DNA from 2 places in the Streptomyces sp. PL-25 genome. Region 2 is predicted to be linked to the other one. Evidence: riboswitches for the same ligand, from Rfam matches in the RefSeq annotation. Region 2 holds a riboswitch; the other holds the start of a gene.
What was found. Region 2 has a riboswitch for glycine ahead of gcvT (glycine cleavage system aminomethyltransferase GcvT). Riboswitches for the same ligand answer to the same signal wherever they lie in the genome.
Positions count from the first base shown of each region.

Region 1: it holds a riboswitch for glycine, as region 2 does, so the genes downstream of both, gcvP (aminomethyl-transferring glycine dehydrogenase) here and gcvT (glycine cleavage system aminomethyltransferase GcvT) in region 2, are expected to answer to the same signal.

Region 1 is NZ_CP136997.1:1,060,808-1,064,272, forward strand. Features, by position in the region: gene gcvP (aminomethyl-transferring glycine dehydrogenase) at 1-1,691, opposite strand, end outside; glycine riboswitch at 1,868-1,962, opposite strand; gene R4Z62_RS04680 (PRC-barrel domain-containing protein) at 2,076-2,453, shown strand; gene R4Z62_RS04685 (DNA polymerase IV) at 2,667-3,465, opposite strand, start outside.
Region 2 is NZ_CP136997.1:5,240,022-5,243,486, reverse strand. Features, by position in the region: gene R4Z62_RS23755 (enhanced serine sensitivity protein SseB) at 1-605, opposite strand, end outside; gene R4Z62_RS23750 (AAA family ATPase) at 647-1,345, opposite strand; glycine riboswitch at 1,516-1,616, shown strand; glycine riboswitch at 1,617-1,738, shown strand; gene gcvT (glycine cleavage system aminomethyltransferase GcvT) at 1,779-2,906, shown strand; gene gcvH (glycine cleavage system protein GcvH) at 3,016-3,393, shown strand; gene glyA (serine hydroxymethyltransferase) at 3,411-3,465, shown strand, end outside.

The sequences.
Region 1 (3,465 bases), 4.2 Mb from region 2:
TCGTAGCCGGTGACCTCGGCGAGCCGGTCCTCCAGCTCGCGGATGAGGGTGAGGTAGCCCTGCGCCTGCTCGGCGGGGACGAAGGGGTGCAGCTGGCCGAACTCGGGCCAGGTGACCGGCTCCATCTCGGTGGTCGCGTTGAGCTTCATGGTGCAGGAGCCCAGCGGGATCATGCCCCGGTCCAGCGCGTAGTCGCGGTCGGCGAGCTTGCGCAGGTAGCGCAGCATCGCCGTCTCGGAGCGGTGCTGGCTGAAGACGGGGTGGGTGAGGTAGGCGTCGGTGCGCAGCAGGTCCTGGGACAGGACCTGGCCGGCGGCGGCGTCCAGCGCGTCGATGTCGCCGGTGGCGCCGAAGGCGGACCACACGGTCCGCAGCTGGGCGCGCGTGGTGGTCTCGTCGCAGGCGATCGAGACGTGGTCGGCGTCGACGAGGCGGAGGTTCACGCCGCCCTCGCGCGCGGCGGCGACGATCTCGGCGGCGCGGCCCTCGGCGCGGACCGTCAGCGTGTCGAAGTACGCCCCGTGGACGACGGTGGCGCCGCCCGCCTTCAGGCCCTCGGCGAGGACGGCGGCGTAGCGGTGGGTGCGCAGCGCTATGTCCTTCAGGCCCTCGGGCCCGTGGTAGACGGCGTACATGCCGGCCATGACGGCGAGCAGCACCTGCGCGGTGCAGATGTTGCTGGTGGCCTTCTCGCGGCGGATGTGCTGCTCGCGGGTCTGGAGGGCGAGGCGGTACGCCTTGTTGCCGTCGGCGTCCACGGAGACGCCGACCAGGCGGCCGGGCAGGCTGCGGGCGAACTGCTCGCGCACCGCCATGTAACCGGCGTGCGGTCCGCCGAAGCCCATCGGCACGCCGAAGCGCTGCGTGGTGCCCACGGCGATGTCCGCGCCCAGCTCGCCGGGGGACTTCAGCAGGGTGAGGGCGAGCAGGTCGGCGGCGACGGTGACCAGGGCGCCCAGCGCGTGCGCCTGGTCGATGACGGGCTTGAGGTCGCGGACGGCGCCGGAGGCGCCGGGGTACTGGAGGAGGACGCCGTTGATGTCGCGCTCGGCGAGCGCCGCGGGGATGCCGTCGCTCAGGTCGGCGACGACGACCTCGGCACCGGCCGGCTCGGCGCGGGTCTCGATGACGGCGATGGTCTGCGGCAGCGTGTCCGCGTCGACCAGGAAGAGGCCCTTCTTGTTCTTGCCCATGCGCCGGGACAGCGCCAGCGCCTCGGCGGCGGCGGTGCCCTCGTCGAGCAAGGAGGCGCCGGAGGTCGGCAGACCGGTGAGGTCGGCGACCACGGTCTGGAAGTTCAGCAGCGCCTCCAGGCGGCCCTGCGAGATCTCCGGCTGGTACGGGGTGTACGCCGTGTACCAGGAGGGGTTCTCCATGACGTTGCGCAGGATGACCGGCGGGGTGAACGTCCCGTAGTAGCCGAGTCCGATCATCGAGCCGAGGACCTGGTTGCGGTCGGCGAGGGAGCGCAGCTCGGCCAGCACCTCGGCCTCGGTGCGGGCGCCGGGCAGGTCCAGGGTGTCGGCGTTCTTGATCACGTCCGGCACGGCGGCGGCGGTGAGTTCGTCGAGCGAGCCGTAGCCGACCTGCGCGAGCATCTTGGCCCGCGCCTCCTGGTCGGGCCCGATGTGGCGCTGCTCGAAGGGGATGCCCTGTTCGAGCTCGGAGAGCGGAATGCGCTGGGCGGTCATTGCGGAGGCCTCCTGGTCTGACGCGACCTTCGAGGGACACCACGGCGCGGGTGTCCCGACGGCCTCCCCCTCTGTCATCTCAACCTGAGAGCTTCACCGGGTCGTCTGCGGGCGCCCGGCTTTCACCGTCGGTGAGAGCGGACGCCGTCGACACCCGCTCTGCTTTCCAGAGTGACCTCGTCCGTGCGGTACGTGGGCCTGAGAGATTCCGGGGAGGATTTGCTCCTTCGGCGCCTCCGGTGTTGCTGGAGGACTCTCCCGCACGGGGTCAGCAGCCGCTGCCAGGGTACCAGCGGGCCGGGAGCCCGAGCCTTCGAGTGGCCGCCCCGCCTAATGTGCTCTTTTGTAGTGCTTACGGATGAGTTGCGACCCTGTGGAGGGACCGTGCTGACCGAGATCGATCCGCGCAACCTGATCGGCCGCAAGGCGTTCGACTGCAACGGCCACAAGATCGGCACGGTGGACGAGGTCTACCTCGACGACGCGACCGGTGTGCCCGAGTGGGCGGCCATACGCACCGGCCTGTTCTCCCGGGACGCCTTCGTGCCCCTGGAGCCCAGCGAACTGGTCGAGGGCGCCCTGCGCATCCCCTTCGACCGCGCCCTGATCAAGGAGGCGCCGGACTTCGGCGTCGGCCGCCACCTCTCCCCGGAGCAGGAACTCCAGCTCTACCACCACTACGGCCTCGACGTGACACCTCCGGTCGCTCCCCCGGACCGCGACTTCGGCAAGCTGGCGGGCTCCGGCACGGAGGAGCCCTGAGCAAGCCCCGGCCCGCACACCCCCTCCGCACCTCCCTCCCGCACTCACCGGCTCCCTGCCCTCCCTGTCCTTCCCGCGCCCGGCCCCGGTCGCGGTCGCGGTCGCGTACGGCCCGGTTCCCGTCCCGCCGGCTTCACCCACCCCGGCACCGGGCCGCACCGACCGCACCGCCGGCCTGGCCCTGCCACGCACCACACCACACCGCACTGCTGCTCATCCGACGCCCAGCGCGGTCCCGCCCCCGGGGGCGCCCGCGGCGCCCTTCGTGCCCGGGGCACCCGCAGTTCCGGTTCCGGGGGTGGCCGCCGTATCGGCCTCGGCCTCGGCCGCCGGTTCCGTCGCCTCCGCCGGTCTTCGCCGTACCAGCGGCAGCGGATCCGCCGGTTCCAGAGCCGGGTCGTCCACGCGGAAGGTCCTGATCCGCCCCGGCGCCGACTGCGGTGTCTCGAAGCGGACCGTGACCCTGCCGACGCCGCTGCCCTGCACCCAGCCGTGTCCGTGCTCGCTGTGCCGTACGTCGTGCCCCGCGGACCAGTGCCGCTCGGCGGGCTCCGCCGGTTCCGGTGCCGGTTCGTCCACGGGCTCCGCCTCGGGACTCTCCGCCGCCCCGCCGGCCGCCTGGGCGAACAGATCCTCCTGGGTGTAGTCGGCGAGCCCGGACACGCCCACACCGAGCAGCCGCACTCCGCCGGTGGTGTCCACCGAGTCCAGCAGCCGGGCGGCTGCCTCCCGCACCACCGCGGGGTCGTCGGTGGGCCCGCGCAGCGTCTCCGACCGGGTCAGCGTGGAGAAGTCGTACCGCCGCACCTTGAGCACGATGGTCCGGCCCGACAGCCCGGCCCCACGCAGCCGCCCCACACAGCGGTCGGCCAGCCGCTGCACCTCCAGGCCCACCCGCAGCCGGTCGTGGATGTCGATGTCGTAGGTGTCCTCCACCGACACCGACTTCGTCTCCCGCTCGGCGACCACCGGCCGCTCGTCGTGGGCCAGCGCCATCCCGTACAGCGCGTGC
Region 2 (3,465 bases):
TCGGCGGTCTCGACGGCGGCCAGGCAGCGGCGGGCGGTGCGCACCACGCCGGTGGCGTCGAACTCGGCGGAGGCGGCGGACAGGAAGTCCACCGGGTCGTCCTGCCAGTCGGGTTCGTAGAGCCGGACCCGGCCGCCGGCGGCGGGGCCGTCCAGCGCGGTGCGGCCGGCCCGGCACAGTTCGGCCACGGCGGGCGGCGGCAGCGGCATTCCGGCCACGCCGTCCGGGTTGAGCGCGATGCCGACCTGCGCGGGCAGCCCGCGGGCGAACTCCACGGCGGGCGCGACGGTGTACGCCATGTGCGCTCCGACGACCCGGCGGAACTGCTCCTCGGAGCTGAAGACCGGTACGTACGCCTGGCCGTCGATCTCCAGGGTGGGCAGGTCGAGCGGGCCGCTGTCCGGGCCGCCGCCGTTCGGCAGCGGCACCCAGAGGAAGCTGCGGCCGAGCACCTCGATGACGCGGCCGCCGGCCGTCGGGATGCCGAGGGCCGCGGAGAGCACCTCCTCCAGCTCGTTGCCGGGCCACCCGCCGTGCGGGTGGGGGTGCGCCTGTGCCGGGAAGTTCCCCGGAATGTCCGCGGAGAAGTCCGCCGGGAAGTCCATCTGTCTACCGCCTGCCGGAAACCACTGGTGTGACCGGAAGGTTATCGGGTGCCGGGGCCGGGCCGGCCGGTGAAGGCGATCCGGCGCAGCCCGGCCGCCGCCGCGCGGTCCAGCAGCACCGCCGAGTCGCAGCCCCCGGGCAGTTCGCCGCGCTCCACCGCGGCCAGCAGCCGGGCGACGGACCTGCGGTGGCGGCCGAAGGCGTAGCGCGAGACCCGGCGGCCGCGCTCGCGCTGGCCGGCGAGCGCCGCATCGGGGGCGACGTCCAGCAGGACCAGGTGGAGGGCGCCGCCGCGGCGGCGGGCGGCGCGGGCCAGCCAGCCGCGCACCCAGCGCTGGGTACCGCAGTCGTGGACCACGACCCCCTCGCCGCCGCGCAGGGCGCGGCGCAGCGCGGCGTAGTGGGCGAGGCGGACCAGCGGCCGGTAGAGCGCGTAGGGCAGGCGGTGCGCCAGGCGGGCGTCCCAGCGGTCGCGGGTGTCCTGCGAGTCGATCCGGGGGCCGTGCGCGGCGCGGCGCATCAGCGTGGACTTGCCGCCGCCGGGCAGTCCGGTGACCACGACCACGTCGCGCGGTCCGAAGAGCAGGGCGCGCGGGGCGCGGCCGGCACGCTCGCGCAGGTCGCGGACCAAGGGGGCCGGGGGCCCGTCGCACCGCTCGCGGGCCGGGGCCCCCGGCTGTCCCGGCAGGGCGGGGGCCCGGGTGGTCGCGTACGCCGGCGCGGTCCTGTTCACCGTCATCGTCCTCCCCGGGGCGGTGACGGTTCACCTTCCCCTTGAGTGTAAAGAGAAGGTAATGGACGGTGTCTGCCGTTTCCGTGCGCGTTCTGCCACAGCACGGTTACAGATCCGGCCTGCCGCGAGGTGTCCCGGCATGCAATGATGTGCGCGCCAACTGCATACCGGCCGTTTGAATCCGCGCGGGAGAGTCCCCGGCAGCGTGTCTGCCCGGGGCGCCGAAGGAGCAAGTCCCTCCCTTGAATCTCTCAGGCACCGTTACCGCGCGGGCGAGGCACATCTGAAAAGCGGGCCGCCCGCCCTGCCGCGGCGGCCCCACCCAAGGTGCAAGCCGTGTCCGTCCGTCCTGCGGCGGTCATGGCGAACCTCTCAGGTTCCGATGACAGATGGGGAGGACACGCCCCGTCCTCGCCCGCCATGCCTGGGAGACCGACCGATGAGCAGTTCCGTGTCCCGTCCGCTCCGTCACACCGCCCTCGACGCGGTGCACCGCTCGCTCGGTGCCACGATGACCGACTTCGCCGGCTGGGACATGCCGCTGCGCTACGGCTCCGAGCGCGACGAGCATGTCGCCGTGCGCACCCGGGCCGGTCTGTTCGACCTGTCCCACATGGGCGAGATCACCGTGACCGGCCCCCAGGCCGCCGCCCTGCTGAACTTCGCGCTGGTCGGCAACATCGCCTCGGTCGGCGTCGGACGCGCCCGCTACACCATGATCTGCCGCGCGGACGGCGGCATCCTGGACGACCTGATCGTCTACCGGCTCGCCGACACCGAGTACATGGTGGTGGCCAACGCCTCCAACGCCCAGGTGGTGCTGGACGCGCTCACCGAGCGGGCGGCGGGCTTCGAGGCCGAGGTCCGCGACGACCGGGACGCCTACGCGCTGCTCGCGATCCAGGGCCCGGAGTCCTCCGGCATCCTGAAGTCCCTCACCGACGCCGACCTGGACGGCCTGAAGTACTACGCGGGCCTGCCCGGCACGGTCGCCGACGTGCCCGCGCTGATCGCGCGCACCGGCTACACCGGCGAGGACGGCTTCGAGCTGTTCGTGAAGCCGGAGCACGCCGTGGAGCTGTGGCAGGCGCTGACCAAGGCCGGCGCGGGCGCGGGCCTGGTGGCCTGCGGTCTGTCCTGCCGCGACACGCTGCGCCTGGAGGCGGGCATGCCGCTGTACGGGCACGAGCTGACCACCGGCCTGACCCCGTTCGACGCGGGTCTGGGCCGGGTGGTGAAGTTCGAGAAGGAGGGCGACTTCGTCGGCCGCGAGGCGCTGGTGGCCGCCGCCGGGCGGGCCGAGCAGGCCCCGCCGCGCGTCCTGGTCGGCCTGGTCGCCGAGGGCCGCCGGGTGCCGCGCGCCGGGTACTCCGTGGTGTCCGGCGGCGAGGTGATCGGCGAGGTCACCTCCGGCGCCCCCTCCCCCACCCTGGGCAAGCCGATCGCCATGGCCTACGTCGACGCCGCGCACGCCGCGCCGGGCACGGCCGGGGTCGGCGTGGACATCCGGGGCACCCACGAGCCGTTCGAGGTCGTGGCGCTGCCCTTCTACAAGCGGCAGAAGTGACACCGTCGAGCCACGGCCGACGGTGATCCGGGTCACCCGGCCCGCCTCACGCATGCCCCGCGCACTCCCTCATTCACCACCACTGACCCGCGTACAGGAGAATTCAGGCATGAACAACCCCCAGCAGCTGCGCTACAGCAAGGAGCACGAGTGGCTGTCGCCCGCCGAGGACGGCGTCGCGACGGTCGGCATCACGGAGTTCGCGGCCAACGCGCTCGGCGATGTCGTCTACGCCGACCTCCCGGCGGTGGGCACCACCGTGACCGCGGGCGAGACCTGCGGCGAACTGGAGTCGACCAAGTCGGTCTCCGACCTGTACTCCCCGGTCAGCGGTGAGATCACCGAGACCAACCAGGACGTGGTGGACGACCCGTCGCTGGTGAACTCCGCCCCCTTCGAGGGCGGCTGGCTGTTCAAGGTCCGCCTCTCGGAGGAGCCGGCGGACCTGCTCTCCGCCGACGAGTACACCGCGCAGAACGCCGGCTGAGGGGCGGAGGGACACCGATGAGCGTTCTCGACACCCCCCTGCACGAGCTGGACCCGGACGTGGCCGCCGCGG